One region of the Streptomyces sp. PU-14G genome, then DNA from elsewhere that is predicted to be linked to it. Evidence: riboswitches for the same ligand, from Rfam matches in the RefSeq annotation. Region 1 holds a riboswitch; the other holds the start of a gene.
What was found. Region 1 has a riboswitch for glycine ahead of gcvT (glycine cleavage system aminomethyltransferase GcvT). Riboswitches for the same ligand answer to the same signal wherever they lie in the genome.
Positions count from the first base shown of each region.

Region 2: another riboswitch for glycine. It lies ahead of gcvP (aminomethyl-transferring glycine dehydrogenase); the one in region 1 lies ahead of gcvT (glycine cleavage system aminomethyltransferase GcvT).

Region 1 is NZ_JASKYT010000012.1:15,970-25,062, forward strand. It holds gene AB8Z75_RS02965 (enhanced serine sensitivity protein SseB C-terminal domain-containing protein) at 1-772, opposite strand, end outside; gene AB8Z75_RS02970 (enhanced serine sensitivity protein SseB C-terminal domain-containing protein) at 1,124-1,927, opposite strand; gene AB8Z75_RS02975 (hypothetical protein) at 2,242-2,721, shown strand; partial or broken gene AB8Z75_RS02980 (AAA family ATPase) at 3,112-3,648, opposite strand; glycine riboswitch at 4,012-4,167, shown strand; gene gcvT (glycine cleavage system aminomethyltransferase GcvT) at 4,341-5,471, shown strand; gene gcvH (glycine cleavage system protein GcvH) at 5,878-6,258, shown strand; gene glyA (serine hydroxymethyltransferase) at 6,363-7,637, shown strand; gene AB8Z75_RS03000 (L-serine ammonia-lyase) at 7,815-9,093, shown strand, end outside.
Region 2 is NZ_JASKYT010000107.1:9,163-18,255, reverse strand. It holds gene AB8Z75_RS15170 (substrate-binding domain-containing protein) at 1-519, shown strand, start outside; gene AB8Z75_RS15165 (glutamate--cysteine ligase) at 564-2,060, opposite strand; gene AB8Z75_RS15160 (hypothetical protein) at 2,569-3,273, shown strand; gene AB8Z75_RS15155 (DUF5999 family protein) at 3,608-3,811, shown strand; gene gcvP (aminomethyl-transferring glycine dehydrogenase) at 3,915-6,827, opposite strand; glycine riboswitch at 7,015-7,112, opposite strand; gene AB8Z75_RS15145 (PRC-barrel domain-containing protein) at 7,249-7,626, shown strand; gene AB8Z75_RS15140 (DNA polymerase IV) at 7,542-9,068, opposite strand.

The DNA.
Region 1 (9,093 bases):
CGTAACCGAAACCACCGACGTGGGGCCCCGGAGCGCCGTATCCCGTGCGCGGCTGCGCGTCACGGTCGAAGAAGGGGCGCGACTGGCGGCGCAGCCACATCGCCACCGGATCATAGTCGTCGGCCATGGCCACGCTGGAGACCGGCAGCCCGTCGGGGACGGCGGCCACCGACTGGGCCATCATCCGCCGCGCCGTCTCCACGGAGGCAGGACTGCTGTCGTACAGCTCCAGCCCGATGGCCAGATACGGCACACCCAGCGCGGGCCGCACCCAGGCGCGGCGCAGCGAGCGCACGGCGGGGGTGTGGTGCGCGTTCTGCGTCAGCAGCGCGTAGAACTGCGGGATCTCCAGGGTGGGTTCGCCGATGCTCAGCGGCCCGGCGGGCAGCTGGTCGAGGCCGACGGCGACGCGCCGCAGATCCAGCCACGGGATGCCGACGCCGCCACCGGGAGCGTGCGGATTCAGCCAGATCCCCCAGCGGTCGGGAAAGAGGGCCGCGGCGATGTCCCGGCCGCCGACGACCTCGTGCGCGCGGCTCCAGCCCGACGCCGCCAACTCCTGCACCGAGGTCACACAGGGCGCGTAGCCGTACCCGGCCACTTCCATGTTGCCGTACTGCGCGTCAGGCGAACCGGCCTGCCCGTTCCACAGCAGCATCCACAGCCGGCTGCCCGCGAGCGCCTGGAGGAGGGCTTCATAGCTCTCGAAGGTGTCGTACGCCCCCGGCGAGACCCGCCGCAGGAGCTGATCGACGCTTTCACCCGCGCTCACCTGGGCCGCCCTTCCACCACTGACGCCGTCCCTGCCCGTCTCGTCGCTCCGCACCGCTATCCAACCAGCTTAAGAGGGGGACGGGACATCGGTACTCCTCCTCAGTCCGCCCCCGTACCCGGACCCACGCCGGGCTGCGTACTTCCCCTCAGCTCTCTTGGCCGCTCAGCCCCGGCTTCCCGGGCCCGCGGCTTCCCAAGTCCGCGGATTCCCGAGTCCGCGGCTTCCCGGGCCCTCGTACGTCTTGGTCCCCCGGTCCCCGGCCACGGCCCCGGCCGGCGCCTGTCCCGCCTCGGCGCCCCGCCGGGTCGAACCCGTCAGACTGTCGAACTCGTCAGACTGTCGAACCCGTCAGACTCGGGCCTCGCGGTCGTAGAAGGGGCGTACGCACTGCCGCATCCAGTCCACGACCGGGTCGTTCGCCGCGTCCAGCAGCACCATCTGGACCGGCCAGCGCACCTGCGCCTGATGCAGTGCTCTGCCCAGCGCTTCGTGCGCCGCCTGCCGCGACTCGGGCTCCAGCAGGTCGAGTTCTATGCCGACGAACAGCGCCGGATCCTCGCCCTCGACGCTGGCGAGCCCTCTGCGCGCTGAGCGTACGAACGTCAGAGCCGCGAACTCGGCCGACGCGGCGGCCAGGAACGCGAGCGGATCGTCCTGCCAGTCCGGCTCGAACAGCCGTACCCGCGCACCCCGTGCGACCCCCGCGGCGGCCTGCTCGGTGGACGTGTTGGCACACAGCTCGGCCACCGCCTGAGCGGGCAGCGGCACCCCGACCGTGCCGTCCGGGTTCACCGCGATGCCCACACCCGGCGGAAGGCCGCGCGCGAACTCCCTCGCCGGGGCGATGGTGAAGCCGACGTGGGCGCCGACGACCTGGAGGAACTGCTCCTCGGAGCTGAAGACCGGCACGTAGACCGAGCCGTCCAACTCGATGGTGGGCAGGTCAAGTTCCCGGCTCTGACGGCTGCCGCCCTCCGGCAGCGGGACCCACACGCTGGACCGGCCGAGCACCTCCAGCAGCCGGGCCCCCGCGTGCGGCACCTGAAGCGAGGCGGCGAGGGCTTCCTCCAGCTCGTTGCCGGGCCAGCCGCCCCCATGCCCTGGGCCGAAGTGCTGCGGCTGCGGCTGCTGGGGCTGCGAGGGAACTGTCATGCGCACCAGCCTATCCATCGTCCGCGCGCTGCCCGTGGGCCCGGGGCCGGACCGCCGGCAGCGTCCCGGGCGCACCCGTCGCCTCGCGTGCGGCGCCCGCGTGAGACGGCGGGTGTCACGGGCGGCGCCGCGCCCGGGGGTACGCACGGTGAAGCCTTGGGGGGTGGCGCTCAGCGCGGCGCACCGCTCCGCTCCACGCGGGGGGGGCCGGGTGACACGTACGGCGACGCTCCGGTTGCGTTCCGTGGAGGGTGGCCGAAAAGTGGAGAACGTCCCACTACGTGCCGACCGGCACGCTGACTGGAGGAAAGCACATGCGCGTGAACAGGATCACCGCCGCGGCCGTCACCGTCTCCTTGGCCGGCTCGCTCGCCATCGGCGCGGCGGGTGCCGCGTCCGCCGCGCCCGCCGACCACTCCCCGGGGCACACGGCGGGCGCCCAGGCCAAGCCCGGCCCTTCGGAGGACCCGGACTCCCAGGACCAGCAGGACGCGACGGCCAAGCCCACCAAGCCGCAACAGAACCCCTCCGACCAGGACAAGCCCGCGCAGCCGCAGTTCCCCAAGGAACAGCAGCAGCCGAAGCAGCCCTCCCAGGAGCAGGCGCCCGGCAAGCAGACCCAGAAGCCGGGCAAGCCCGGCCAGCCGGCCCAGGCCCCCAAGGAGGCGGCGAAGCCGCAGGCCCCCGCCAAGCAGGCCCCGGGCAAGCCGGCGGCGGAGGCCGCCAAGCCCGGCGCTGAGAACGCGGCGCCCGGACAGGCGAACAAGCCCCTCACCCCCGAACAGGGCCGCTGAGCCGCAGCCGCCCGCCGGAGCCGGCCGACCGCTCCGGCATGTCCCCCGTCCGCGGGCCCGCCGCCCTCCTGGGTGCGGCGGGCCCGCGGGCGCTCCTCCCCCGCCCCCTTGACGCCGCTACGCCGGGGCTGCCGGCCCCGCGGCCGGTGCCGACTGCGGGGCCGGGGCCGACTGCGCGGCCGGTGCCGACTGCGGGGCAGGTGCCGGCGGGGCCGGAAAGGAGCGCGGAACCGACACGGACCGCGGAACCGGCACGGGCCGCGGAGCTGACACGGACCGCGGAGCCGACACGGGCCGCGGAACCGGCACGGACCGCGGCGCCGGAAGAGGCCGCGGCGCCGGTCGGACGTGGGCCGTGACGGACAGCGGGACGGCGGCCGGCAGCGGGGCGAAGGAGACCGCCCGCAGGGCCTGCGCCGCACGCCGGTCCAGCAGGACCGAGGACGCGAAGCCGCGCGGCAGCCGCCCGCCCTCGGCAGCGGCCCGCAGCCTGCGCACGGCGCGCAGGTGGCGGCGGAAGGCGTAACCGGACACGCCACGGCCGCGCGCCGCCTGCCCGGCCAGCGCGTCCTGCGGTGAGACGTCGAGCAGCAGCAGGTGCAGCGCCCGGCCCCGCCGCAGCGCGTCCCGGGCGAGCCAGCGGCGCACCCAGGTCTGCGTGCCGCAGTCGTGCACCACCACGGAGGCGCCGGAGGCCAGCGCCGCGCGCAGCCCCGCGTAGTGCGCCACCCGGACGAGGGGTCGGTAGAGGCCGTAGGGCAGCCAGTCGGGCAGGCGGCGCTCCCAGCGCTCGCGGGTGTCCTGGGAGTCGACGCGCACCACCTCGGGGCGCTGCGTGACCGCCGCCCGCATCAGGGTGGACTTCCCGCCGCCCGGCAGGCCGGAGACGACGACGACGTCCCCGGCGCGGTAGCGCAGCGTGCGCGGTGCGGCGCTGTCGCGCAGGTCGTGGCGGAGCGTGGTGCGCGCGCCGTGGCAGGGGCCCGCCTCCGCGCGTCCGGGCCCGGGCGTCCCTCTGTGCACGGCCGCCGGCGACGCCGTACGCGTGACCGCACGTGTGGCCGTGCGCGAAGGCGTGTCCTTCCACCTCGCCCCGGCGCTCACCGGTGTCACCTCAGCACCGCACAGGCTGCCCACAGCTCTCCCCTCCCCGAGGCGGCGGCCCGGCCGCCACTCCTGCCAAGTGTAAAGAAAAGGTAATGCGATTCAAGGCGAACGGCTTCCGCTCAGGGGCAGCCACAGCCCGCTCACCCGTGCGATGATGTGCGGACCAACTGCATACCGGCCGTTCGAACCCGCGCGGGAGAGTCCCCGGCGAGCAGAGCGCGAAACCGCGAGCAGGGCAGTACCGAGGGCCCGCGAGCGGGACGCGTCGTCGCACGCCAGGGCGCCGAAGGAGCAAGATCCTCCCTTGAATCTCTCAGGCCCCGTTACCGTGCGGGCGAGGCAGATCTGAAAAGCGGACCACCGTCTCTCATGCTCTGTGCGGGCCGGTGGTTCCACCCAAGGTGCAAGCCGCGCTCCGCCTTCCGGCGGGGCTGTCGGCGAACCTCTCAGGTTCCGATGACAGATGGGGAGGACATCCGCGTCACACCCCTCTCCGGGACCTGGGAGCCTGAATGACCGACCCATCGGCCACCCGCACGACCGCGCTGGACGCCACGCACCGTGCCCTGGGCGCCACCATGACCGACTTCGCCGGCTGGGACATGCCGCTGCGCTACGGCAGCGAGCGCGAGGAGCACCTCGCCGTGCGCTCCGCCGCCGGGCTCTTCGACCTCTCCCACATGGGCGAGATCACCCTCACCGGGCCGCAGGCCGCGCAGCTGCTCGACTTCGCGCTGGTCGGCAACCTCTCCAAGCTGGCCGTGGGCCGTGCCCGCTACACCATGATCTGCGACGAGAGTGGCGGCATCCTCGACGACCTGATCGTCTACCGGCTGGACGACCAGGAGTATCTGGTCGTCGCGAACGCGGCGAACGCGCAGACGGTGCTGGACGCGCTGCGCGAGCGGCAGGACGGTTTCGGCGCCGAGGTGCGCGACGACCGCGACAAGTACGCCCTCATCGCCGTCCAGGGCCCGGCCGCCGCCGGCATCCTCAAGCAGCTGACGGCCTTCGACGTCGACGGCCTGCGCTACTACGCGGGCGAGCGCGACGTGGTGGCGGACAAGCCCGCGCTCATCGCCCGTACGGGGTACACCGGTGAGGACGGTTTCGAGCTGTTCGTCGCGACCGAGGACGCCGTGGCCGTGTGGGAGGCGCTGACCGCGGCCGGCGAGGACGCGGGCCTGGTGCCGTGTGGGCTCAGCTGCCGCGACACTCTCCGCCTGGAGGCGGGCATGCCGCTGTACGGGCACGAGCTGTCCACGTCGCTGACGCCTTTCGACGCGGGCCTGGGCAGGATCGTCAAGTTCGAGAAGACCACCAACGAGGGGCGTTTCGTGGGCCGGGACGCGCTGGCCGCGGCTGCGCGGAAGGCCGAGGACGCGCCGCCGCGGAAGCTGGTGGGGCTCGTCGCCGAGGGCCGGCGGGTGCCGCGGGCCGGCTACCCGGTGGTCGCCTCGGACGGTTCCGTCGTGGGCGAGGTCACCTCGGGCGCGCCGTCGCCCACGCTGGGCAAGCCGCTCGCGATGGCGTACGTGGACGCGGCGGTCGCGGCCCCGGGCACGGAGGGCGTGGCCGTCGACATCCGCGGCTCCCACGAACCGTACGAGGTCGTCGCGTTGCCCTTCTACAAGCGCGGCTAGCGCACGGCCGCCCGCGCACGGACGGCGTGCCCGGCGCGCGTCCCGCGGACCCGGACCGGCGTGCGTGCGAACGTGACCGGCACGGCCCGCCGACGCGCCGAACCGCCGAACCGCCGGCGCGTCAGGCGTGCGCCGCGGGCGCGGTCCGCACGTGCCACCAGCGTGCGCCACCAGCGCGCCGGGCGCGTGCCACCAGCGCGGGCCGGGCGCGTGCCGCGAGCGCGGGCCGGACGGTCCCGGCCGCATCGGCCCGCGTCCGTCCGGGTCGCCATCCGCCCGGGCCCGCCCGGGGTACCGCACCCCGCCGGGCCCCGCCGTACGGGCTCAGCGGCCCCGCGGCGGTGCCCAGTGTTCACCTGCCAAGACCGCTTTCCTTCCCACCTACCGCATCCGGGAGAATCGACCCATGAGCAACCCCGAGCAGCTCCGCTACAGCAAGGAGCACGAGTGGCTGTCGCACGCCGAGGACGGCGTGGCGACGGTCGGCATCACCGAGCACGCCGCGAACGCGCTCGGCGACGTGGTCTTCGTCCAGCTTCCCGAGGTCGGCGAGGACGTCACCGCAGGCGAGACCTGCGGCGAGCTGGAGTCCACCAAGTCCGTCAGCGACCTCTACTCCCCCGCCTCCGGCGAGGTCACCGAGGTCAACCAGGACGTCGTGGACGATCCCGCGCTGGTCAACTCCGCCCCGCTGGAGGGCGGCTGGCTGTTCAAGGTGAAGGTCTCCGAGCTGCCGGACGACCTGCTCTCGGCCGACGAGTACGCCACCTTCGCCTCAGGCGCCTGAGGCTCAGGTCCCGGCCTCGGCCTCGGTCCCGGGTGGGCCGAGGCCGGCCTCGGTCACCCGAGGCAGCTTGCCCGCCCGCCATTTTCCCCAGGGATGGTTCTTCCATGTCGCTTCTGAACGGCTCTCTCCACGAAGTCGACCCCGACGTCGCCGCCGCCGTCGACGCCGAACTCCACCGTCAGCAGTCCACCCTCGAGATGATCGCCTCGGAGAACTTCGCCCCGGTCGCCTCGATGGAGGCGCAGGGTTCGGTACTCACCAACAAGTACGCCGAGGGCTACCCGGGCCGCCGCTACTACGGCGGCTGCGAGTACGTCGACGTCGTCGAGACCCTGGCCAGGGACCGGGTCAAGGCGCTGTTCGACGCGGAGGCCGCCAACGTGCAGCCGCACTCGGGCGCCCAGGCCAACGCCGCGGCGATGTTCGCGCTGCTCAAGCCGGGCGACACGATCATGGGCCTGGACCTGGCGCACGGCGGGCACCTCACGCACGGGATGAAGATCAACTTCTCCGGCAAGCTGTACAACGTCGTCGCGTACAAGGTCGACGAGGAGACCGGCCGCGTCGACATGGAGGAGGTCGAGCGGCTGGCCAAGGAGCACCGTCCGCGGCTGATCGTCGCGGGCTGGTCCGCCTACCCGCGCCAGCTCGACTTCGCCGCGTTCCGCCGCGTCGCGGACGAGGTGGACGCGCTGCTGATGGTCGACATGGCGCACTTCGCCGGTCTCGTCGCCGCGGGCCTGCACCCCAGCCCGGTGCCGTACGCGGACGTGGTGACCACGACCACGCACAAGACGCTCGGCGGCCCGCGCGGCGGTGTGATCCTCTCGAAGAAGGAGCACGCCAAGAAGATCAACTCGGCGGTCTTCCCGGGACAGCAGGGCGGCCCGCTCGAACACGTGATCGCCGCGAAGGCCGTCGCCTTCAAGGTCGCGGCCTCCGACGAGTTCAAGGACCGCCAGCGCCGCACCCTGTCCGGCGCGAGCATCCTCGCGGAGCGCCTCCTGCGCCAGGACACCACGGACGCGGGCGTCTCCGTCCTCTCCGGCGGCACCGACGTCCACCTCGTCCTCGTCGACCTGCGCCACAGCGAACTCGACGGACAGCAGGCCGAGGACCGGCTGCACGAGATCGGCATCACGGTCAACCGCAACGCCGTCCCCAACGACCCCCGGCCGCCCATGGTGACCTCGGGACTGCGCATCGGGACGCCCGCGCTGGCGACCCGCGGCTTCCAGGACGAGGACTTCACCGAGGTCGCCGACGTCATCGCCGAAGCCCTGCTGCCGGGCTTCGACGAGGCGAAGAGCAAGACCCTCGCCGCGCGGGTCTCCGCCCTCGCGGACAAGCACCCGCTGTACCCGGGTCTGGGCAAGTAGCACTCCGCCGCGGGCCCGGCCCCGCCCCGGACGCTTCGGCGGCCGGGGTTCGGGCCGGCCCCGCCGGGCACCCGGCACCCGCCCGTGCCACCCCGCGCGCACGTGCCACCCCGCGACCCGCCCCGCGTCGCACACCAGCAATCCCACTCGCCCCACAAGGGCAAGGAGAGCCGCACCATGGCAATCTCGGTCTTCGACCTCTTCTCCATCGGCATCGGACCGTCGAGCTCCCACACGGTCGGCCCCATGCGCGCGGCGCGCATGTTCGCACGGCGCCTGAAGAACGAGGGCGCGCTGGCGCACACCACCTCCGTGCGCGCCGAGCTGTTCGGCTCCCTCGGGGCGACGGGACACGGCCACGGCACGCCCAAGGCGGTGCTGCTGGGCCTGGAGGGCGAGTCACCCCGCTCGGTGGACGTCGAGACGGCGGACGCGCGCGTGGCCCGCATCCGCGAGGACGGCCGGCTGCGCCTGCTGGCCGCCGAGATAGGAGACGCGCACGAGATCGCCTTCGACGAGCGCTCCCAGCTCATCCTCCACCGCCGCCGCTCCCTGCCGTACCACGCCAACGGCATGACGCTCTTCGCCTACGACGAGACGGGCGCCCCGCTGGCGGAGAAGACCTACTACTCGGTGGGCGGCGGATTCGTCGTCGACGAGGACGCGGTGGGCGAGGACCGCATCAAGCTCGACGACACCGTGCTGCGCCACCCCTTCCGCACCGGGGACGAACTGCTGCGGCTGACCCGGGAGACGGGCCTGTCGGTCTCCCGGCTGATGCTGGAGAACGAGAAGGCCTGGCGCAGCGAGGAGGAGATCCGGGAAGGCCTCTTGGAGATCTGGCAGGTGATGAAGGCGTGCGTCGCCCGCGGCCTGTCCCAGGAGGGCATCCTTCCCGGCGGCCTCAAGGTGCGCCGCCGCGCCGCCACCTCCGCCCGCCAGCTGCGCGCCGAGGGCCAGACGCAGGCGCACGCCATGGAGTGGACGACCCTCTACGCGATGGCCGTCAACGAGGAGAACGCGGCGGGCGGCCGGGTGGTGACCGCGCCCACCAACGGCGCGGCCGGCATCATCCCCGCCGTCCTGCACTACGCCCACCACTTCGTGCCCGGCACGGACGACGACGCCGTGGTCCGCTTCCTGCTCGCCGCGGGCGCCATCGGCATGCTCTTCAAGGAGAACGCCTCGATCTCCGGCGCCGAGGTCGGCTGCCAGGGCGAGGTCGGCTCGGCGTGCTCCATGGCCGCGGGAGGCCTCGCGGAGATCCTCGGGGGCAGCCCCGAACAGGTGGAGAACGCGGCCGAGATCGGCATCGAACACAACCTCGGCCTGACCTGCGACCCGGTCGGCGGCCTCGTACAGATCCCCTGCATCGAACGGAACGGCATGGCCGCGGTCAAGGCCGTCACCGCGGCCCGCATGTCCCTGCGCGGCGACGGCCGCCACCACGTCTCCC
Region 2 (9,093 bases), on a different contig from region 1:
CTGACCCAGTTCACGCCGCGGGACGAGGTGGGGCTGTGGGAGTTCTCCACCCGCCTGTCCGGAAACAGGGACTACCGCGAGCTGGTGCCACCGCGCCGGCTCGGGCACGAGGACGGCGACGGGACGACCCAGCGCTCCCGGCTGACCAGGGCGTTCGCGGGCATGGAGCCCATACCCGGCGGCGCGACCGGCCTCTACGACACGACCCTGGCCGCCTACGAACAGGCACGCGAGCAGTACGCGAAGGGCAGATTCAACGCGCTCGTCGTCCTGACCGACGGTGCCAACGAGGACCCTGGCAGCATCTCGCGCGCCGAACTGGTGGCCGAGTTGGAACAGTTGAGCGACGACCAGGCGCCGGTGCCGCTCATCGCCATCGCCGTGGGCCCCGACGCCGACGAGAAGGCCGCCAAGGAACTCGCGCAGGCGACCGGCGGCTCCGCCCACCAGGTCAGTGACCCCGCCCAGATCCACCAGGTGATCCTCAAGGCCATTGTGGAGGCGGGCAGCCGCAGCTGACCCGCCCCCACCCGACCCCGGACCTGCCGGAGCCAGGGCCCTGGCTAGAACCCGTCGTCCCACGTGTGGACGGCCGCGCCGTCGGCGGCCCGGTCGCAGTAGGCGCGGGTGACGGCGGCCAGCGCCTTGTCGCGGTCGAGTCCCGACTCCAGCGCGCCGCGGTAGGCGGACGCCTGCCAGGAGGCGCCGTTGACCCCGCGCCGGCACCGCTCCTCGATCACCGTCAGGTAGCGGTCGCGGTCCGCGGGCTCCACGCCCCAGGCGTCGAGTCCGGCGGCGGCCAGCGGCAGCAGTTCCTCGCGCACCAGCCGGGTGGCGGGCCGCCGCACCAGCCCCGTACCCCGCCCTGAGCGCGGCCACCACAGCTCCGCGTCGATGCCGTGGCGGCAGGCGGCGTCGAAATTGCGCTCCGCGTAGGCGAACGGCATGCGGTTCCACACCGGCCGGGGGTCGTCGGCCAGCGCCCGCACCAGCCCGTAGTAGAACGCGGTGTTGGCGAGCACGTCGGTCACCGTCGGGCCGGCGGGCAGCACCCGGTTCTCCACCCGCAGGTGCGGCGCACCGTCCACGACGCCGTAGACGGGACGGTTCCAGCGGTAGACGGTCCCGTTGTGCAGCGTCAGTTCCGGCAGCGACGGCACCCTGCCGGCGGCGAGCACCTGCTGGGGGTCCTCCTCGTCGCACAGCGGCAGCAGGGCGGGGAAGTAGCGGACGTTCTCGTCGAACAGGTCGTACGCCGAGGAGATCCAGCGCTCGCCGAACCAGGTGCGCGGACGCACGCCCTGTGCCCTCAGCTCCGGTGACCGGGTGTCGGTCGCCTGGAGGAAGAGGGGAACGCGCGACTCGCGCCACAGCTCGTGCCCGAACAGGAAGGGCGAGTTGGCCCCCATGGCGATCTGCGCACCGGCCACGGCCTGGGCCGCGTTCCACACGTCGGCGAACCGCCCTGGCGTCACCTGCAGGTGCAGTTGCACCGAGGTGCAGGCGGATTCGGGCGCTATCGACTCGGACGTGGTCGCCAGGTGCTCGACGCCGTCGATGTCGAGGGCGATCTCCTCCCCTCTGGCCGCCATGATCTGGTCGTTGAGCAGCCGGTAGCGGTCCACGTCGGTGAGGTTGGCCGCGGTCAGGTCCCGAGGCGTCAGGGTCGGCAGCGTTCCGATCATCACGATGCGCGCCTCGGCCTCACGGGCCTGGCGGTCCGCATAGGCGAGGCCGGTACGCAGTTCCTCGGCGAGCTGGTCGAGAACGCGGCCCGAGAGCGCGTGCGGAACGATATTCACTTCGAGGTTGAACTGTCCCAGTTCCGTCTGGAAATCGGGGCTCGCGATCCGCTGGAGAACCTCGGCATTCACCATGAGCGGCTGGCCCTGGGCGTCCGCGAGATTCAGCTCGATCTCCAATCCCATCAGGTTCCTGGGCCGATCGAACCTCTTCTCCTCCAGAAGCTGCCACAGCCCCTCCAGGCACGTGTGCAGCTTCTGCCGGTACCGCCGCCGGTCGGACAGGTCGAACCTGTCGGCGACGACCTTCTCTCCCATCGGGGACTTCCTCCCTGCTCGCGGCTGGCGCCGGGATATCTTTGGGGCGTGCGTGGCCGAGCGTGCACCGATAATGCCCTGCCGGGCCGCGGATAACGCCTGCCGGGGCTGACCGGGCGGGTAACTGCCGCTAGGCTGGCGCACGCCGGACGGCACATTCCTTCGGCATACGGCGGCGTCCCAGCCCAGCGGCATCTCCTTGTGAGAAACACCGACCACAACAGGCCGACCGCGTTTCCACCCGCGTCCGAGGTCATCCCCGCTCACGTGTCGTCAGTGCAGGTGAAAAGGGCACGGATTCGACCGGATATCCCCTTCCGGTAAACACCGGAGCACGTTAGCGGAAACCCCACTCGAACACATCTCGTATAAACTGCACCGACGAGGCAGAGACTTGGCGACCCGATCCGCCGTCGACCCCTCCCGCCGCGCTCGCGGCCACCTTCGCGCCGACACCGCCGTCGCGCCCCCGCCAGCACCGTGTGTCTCCCGAGAGAGGCGACCCGCCATGCCGCTGCACGTATCCGAGGCCCCCGCCCCCGCCCTGCGCAGTGTCCTGACAGCCCTCGGCTCGCCGACGGCTGTCAGAGGCACCCACGCCCCCGCGGCGCTCCGCGCGGCCGAGGGCCATCTGCGTCCCGAACTCCCGCTCCCCGCCTACGAGATGGCCCGCGTGGCGCCGAACACCGACGAGCGGACGCACTCGCGCGAGCGCACCGAGGACGCGGCCGTGGGCCCCCTCACCCGCCTGACCGGCTGGCGGTTCTTGCTGCGCGACGAGACGACCGACGCCGCAGGCCCGCACGGCGCGGCCTACGCGGGCACCGCCGAAGCGGTCCTGACCGCGGACGGCTGGGCCTTCGGCCAGTTCCGGCAGGGCCCCTACGTGCTGTCCACGGTGCGGGCGGTGCGCCAGGCCGAGGCGCTGCCGACGCCTTACCAGCCCCGGCTGCTGTCGGTCCCAGAGCTGTACATGCTCACCCTGTGGTTGCACCGCGACACCTCCGCCGACCCCGCCGAGGGCGTTCCCGAACCGGCCGACCTGCTGATCCCGCTGGCCCCCGCGCCGCCCGGAATCGCCGCACACACGGCGCAGCGCGTGGACGCGCTGCTGCCCGTGCTGACCCGCCGGCTGGTCGCGGCTCCAGCCGTGCGGCCTGAGTCGGAGGCCACCGGCACGGAAACGGCCCCGCTGCTGCGCACGTCCGCCTGACAGCCGTCCCCACCGGTGTGCCGCGGCAGACGCCGCGTCCGCCGGTGTGCTTGTCGTAGGTGGACCACGCGGCCCCGCTCTCCTGCCCCCGGACGTACTAGTCTTTTTCGGCAGCCTCAACCCCCCACAGGTACTGGCCCGTTGGACGCAACCGCCCGCACGGGTGACGCGTCTGAGCGGTTGGGTACGTGCTGACGCGAAATCCCTGCGGATTCGAGCCAGCGGCGGAACACTGGGAGATGGACCGGAACGGACCACGGTTTACGGGGGAACGGCCATGCAGAGCAAGCGCCGCAGGACAGACGCCATCACACGACGGAAGACGACAGCGACAATGTGCCAGCACCAGCCACTGTGCCCGACAGCCGACTCCGCCGACAGGGAGGCCGCGCACCCCGTGGCCTACCACCCCGAGCAGGGCTGGAGCCTGCTCTGCAACGGGGTCCTTCTCTTCGAGGACACCGGTGAGCTGCTGCCGGACGGCCGGATCATCGCACCGCACCGGCCGCTCCGCACCCGGCATGTGACGGCCGCCTGAGGGCGCACCCGGCAGCGGGAACGTGTCAGGCCCTGTGCGGTGTGCGCCGCACAGGGCCTGACACCTTCCCGCACGCCGCCTTCCGGGCGGCGCGCGCGCTCACCTACCCGGCCTCGTACTCCGCGACCGGCGGGCAGGAGCACACCAGGTTGCGGTCACCGTAGGCACCGTCGATCCGGCGCACCGGCGGCCAGTACTTGTCGGCGGCCTTGACGCCCGCGGGGAAGACGGCCTCCTCGCGGCCGTACCCCTGCCGCCACTCGCCGGCGAGCATCGCGGCGGTGTGCGGGGCGTTGCGCAGCGGATTGTCCTGCGCGTCCCACTCCCCCTTGCCGACCTTCTCGATCTCGGCACGGATCGCGATCATCGCCTCGCAGAAGCGGTCCAGCTCCGCCAAGTCCTCGCTCTCGGTGGGCTCGATCATCAGCGTCCCGGCGACGGGGAACGACATCGTCGGCGCGTGGAAGCCGTAGTCGATCAGCCGCTTGGCGACGTCGTCGATGCTCACGCCGGTCTGCTTGGTCAGCGGCCGTACGTCGATGATGCACTCGTGGGCCACCAGCCCGTTCGGCCCCGTGTAGAGCACCGGGTAGTGCGGCTCCAGGCGCTTGGCGACGTAGTTGGCGCTCAGCACCGCCACCTGCGTCGCCCTGCGCAGTCCCTCGGCGCCCATCAGACGCACGTACGCCCACGAGATGGGCAGGATGCCCGCCGAGCCCCACGGAGCGCCGGAGACCGGCCCGATGCCCGTCTCGGGGCCCGCGGCGGGCTGCAGGGGGTGGTTGGGCAGGTAGGGCGCCAGGTGCTCCCGCACGCCGATCGGGCCGACGCCGGGACCGCCACCGCCGTGCGGGATGCAGAACGTCTTGTGCAGGTTCAGGTGCGAGACGTCGGCGCCGAAGCGGCCCGGCTTCGCCACGCCCAACAGCGCGTTGAGGTTGGCGCCGTCCACGTACACCTGGCCGCCGGCCTCGTGCACGGCCGCGCACACGTCGCTGATGTGTTCCTCGAACACGCCGTGCGTCGAGGGGTAGGTGACCATCAGCACGGCCAGCTCGTCGCCGTGCTGTTCGATTTTCGCGTGCAGGTCGGCCACGTCCACGTCACCGTTGTCGCTGGTCTTGACGACGACGACCTTCATGCCCGCCATCACCGCGCTGGCCGCGTTGGTGCCGTGCGCGGAGGACGGGATGAGGCAGACCGTCCGCTGCTCCTGCCCGTTCGCGCGGTGGTAGGCGCGCACGGCCAGCAGCCCGGCCAGTTCGCCCTGGGAGCCCGCGTTGGGCTGGAGGGAGACCCTGTCGTAGCCGGTGACCTCGGCGAGCCTGTCTTCCAGTTCGCGGATCAGCGTCAGGTAGCCCTCGGCCTGCTCGGCGGGGGCGAAGGGGTGCAGGGAGCCGAACTCGGGCCAGGTGACCGGCTCCATCTCCGTGGTGGCGTTCAGCTTCATCGTGCACGAGCCGAGCGGGATCATGCCACGGTCGAGCGCGTAGTCGCGGTCGGCCAGCCGGCGCAGGTAGCGCAGCATGCCCGTCTCGGAGCGGTGCTCGTGGAAGACCGGGTGGGTCAGGTACTCATCGGTGCGCAGCAGCGGCTCGGGGAGCGCGTCCCCGGTCGCGGCGTCCAGTGCCGCGAAGTCGCCCGTGCCGTCGTCGCCCAGCACCCCGAACGCCCGCCACACGGCGGTCAGGTGCTCGCGCCCGGTGAGCTCGTCGCAGGTGATGCCGACGTGGTCGGCGTCGGTCAGGCGCAGGCCGACGCCGGCGTGGCCGGCCCGTTCCACGATCTCGGCCGCCCGGCCCGGTACCCGCGCGGTGACCGTGTCGAAGAAGGCGTCGTGGACGATCTCCACACCGCCGTCCCGCAGTCCGGCGGCGAGCAGCGCCGCGTAGCGGTGCGTACGGCGCGCGATCGCGGCAAGTCCGTCGGGGCCGTGGTAGGCCGCGTACATCCCGGCCATCACGGCGAGCAGCACCTGCGCGGTGCAGATGTTGCTGGTGGCCTTCTCGCGGCGGATGTGCTGCTCACGGGTCTGCAGGGCGAGGCGGTAGGCCTGCTCGCCGTCGGCGTCCTTGGACACGCCGACGAGGCGTCCCGGCAGGCTGCGCGCGAACGCGTCACGCACCGCCATGTAGCCCGCGTGCGGCCCGCCGAAGCCCATCGGCACCCCGAAGCGCTGGCTGGAGCCGACGGCGATGTCGGCGCCCAGCTCGCCGGGCGACGTCAGCAGAGTGAGGGCGAGCAGATCGGCGGCGACGGTGACGACCGCGTCCAGCTCGTGGGCCCGCTCGATGACGGCCCGCTGGTCGCGTACGACGCCGGAGACGCCCGGGTACTGGAGCAGGACGCCGAACACGCCGCGGTCGGCGACCTCGTCGGGGATGCCCTCGGCCAGGTCGGCGACGACGACCTCGACCCCGGTGGGCTCAGCGCGGGTACGCAGCACGGCGACGGTCTGCGGCAGGCACTCGGAGTCGACCAGGAAGACGGTCGAGCCGCGCTTGCCCGCCTTGCCGACGCGGCGCGAGAGCGCCATCGCCTCGGCCGCGGCCGTCGGCTCGTCCAGCAGGGACGCGCCCGAGGTGGGCAGCCCGGTCAGGTCGGCCACGACGGTCTGGAAGTTGAGCAGCGCCTCCAGTCGCCCCTGGGAGATCTCCGGCTGGTACGGCGTGTAGGCGGTGTACCAGGCCGGGTTCTCCATCACGTTGCGCAGGATCACCGGCGGCGTGAACGTGCCGTGGTATCCCAGGCCGATCATGGAGCGCTGCACCTGGTTGCGGTGCGCGAGCGAGCGCAGCTCGGCCAGCACCTCGGCCTCGCTGCGGACCTCGGGGAGCGCCAGCCGCTCGGTGCTCTTGATCACATCGGGCACCGCCGCCGCGGTGAGTTCGTCGAGCGATCCGTAACCGACCTGGGCGAGCATCTTGGCCTGCGCGGCCACGTCGGGCCCGATGTGCCGGCTCTCGAACGGTGTGCCGCTCTCCAACTCGGTCAGCGGGATGCGGTGGGAAGTCATCTGCGGGGGCCTCCTGGTCTGTGCGACCTCGGGGGGCACCTTCCACGGGTGCCCGTTCGGCCTCCCCCTCTGTCATCCGGACCTGAGAGTTTCACCGATCCGCCCCACTGACCGGACGCTCGGCTTACACCGTCGGTGAGGGGGACATCGGCGCTGGTCCGGGGCCCGCCCTGCTTTCCAGAGTGACCTCGTCCGTGCGGTACGTGAGCCTGAGAGATTCCGGGGAGGAGTTGCTCCTTCGGCGCCCCCGGAAACCTGACCGGAGGACTCTCCCGCACGGGGTCGACAGCCGTTTACGAGCGTATCAGCGAGCCCCTTGGTGGTAACCCGGAGTGTGTTCAAGTGGCCAGTGGCCGAAAAGTACCGTTTCGTAGTGAGTACGAGCAGGAACAGCATGTCGCAACCCGTGGGAGGGAGATCCGTGCAGACCGACATAGACCCGCGGAGCCTGATCGGCCGCAAGGCGTTCGACAGCCGGGGAGACAAGATCGGCACCGTCGACGAGGTGTACCTGGACGACGCCACCGGCGAACCGGAGTGGGCGGCCCTGCGCACCGGAATCTTCAGCCGCGACGCCTTCGTACCGCTGGAGCCCTCCCGGCTGGACGAGACAGGTCTGCGCGTGCCCTTCGCACGCGACCTGATCAGGGGCGCGCCCGACTTCGGCGTGGGCCGCCACCTCTCGCCGCAGCAGGAGCTCCAGCTCTACCGCCACTACGGTCTCGACACGCCACTGCCCCACGAGGCGCCCGCACCCGCTGACCGCGACTTCGGGCGGATAGCCGGCGCCGGGGACTGACCCTCCCGGCCCCCGGGACCACCCTCGGGGACCGGTGCGGCCCGCCGCGCCAGCGCCTCGGCGATGCGGGCATCCAGCATCACCGGCTCGGCCGGCTCCAGCTCCGGGTCGTCCACGGCGAACGTCCGCACCCTGCCCGGCGGCGTGTCGGGCTCCTCGAAGCGGACGGTCACCTTCCCGACGCCGCTGCCCTGCACCCAGCCCCGGCCGTGCGCCGCATGCCGCACGTCCCGGCCGGGAATCCACTGCCGGTCGGCCGGCACCGCGGCATCCGGCTCCTCCACGACCCCGCTGTCCCGCTCGGCGTCCGCCTCCGCGGCCTGCCGCGCGGCCTCGGCCTCCGCCTCGCTCCGTGCGGCCTGGGCCTGCGCGAACAGATCCTCCTGCGTGAAGTCCGCCAGGCCGCTGACGCCCACGCCCAACAGGCGCACCCCGGCCGTGGTGTCCACGCCGTCCAGCAACCGCAGCGCCGCCTCCCTCACGACACCGGGATCGTCGGTCGGCCCCCGCAGGGTCTCCGACCTGGTCAGGGTCGAGAAGTCGTAGCTGCGCACCTTGATCACCACCGTGCGCCCCGAGCGGCCGGCGGCGCGCAGCCGCGTCACGCAGCGCCCGGCAAGCCGCTCCACCTCCAGCCGCACCCTGGTGCGGTCCGTCAGATCGACGTCGTAGGTGTCCTCGACGGACACCGACTTCGCGTCCCGCTCCGCCACCACCGGTCGCTCGTCGATGCCGTGGGCCATGGCGTGGACCGAGGCGCCGTGCGCCTTGCCCAGCAGCCGCAGCAACTCGTCCGCGCCCGCCTCCGCCACCTCGCCGACCGTGGTGATACCCGCGCGGCGCAGCACCTCGCCCGTCGCGGGCCCCACCCCGGGCAGCGTCCGTACCGACATGGGCGCCAAGCGGTCCCGCTCGGTGCCCGGTTCTATCAGCACCAGGCCGTCCGGCTTCGCCTCCTCCGAGGCGATCTTCGCGAGCATCTTGGAACCGGCCAGCCCCACGGAGCCGCTGAGCCCCGTCGCCGCCCGGATGTCCCGCCGCAGCCGCTCACCGACCTGACGGGCCCCCTCGGCGCCGCCCTGCGTGCCCGCCAGCGCCTCATGGGCCTCCAGGTCCACGAACGCCTCGTCGAGGCTCAGCGGCTCCACCAGCGGCGAGAGCGCGTGCAGCAGCTCCATCACCACCTCGCTCACCGCGCGGTAGAGCCCGAAGCGGGTGCCCAGATAGGCCGCGTTCGGCGCCAGGCGCCTGGCCTGCGCCGTGGGCGTCGCCGAGTGCACGCCGAAGCGCCTGGCCTCGTACGAGGCGGTGGAGACCACCCCGCGGGGGCCGAGCCCGCCGACCACCACGGGTTTCCCGCGCAGGCTCGGCTTGGATGCCTGCTCCACCGCGGCGAAGAAGGCATCCATGTCCAGATGCAGGATGGTCGGCTCGGTCCTCACACGTCCGATGCTGCCGCACGGCACT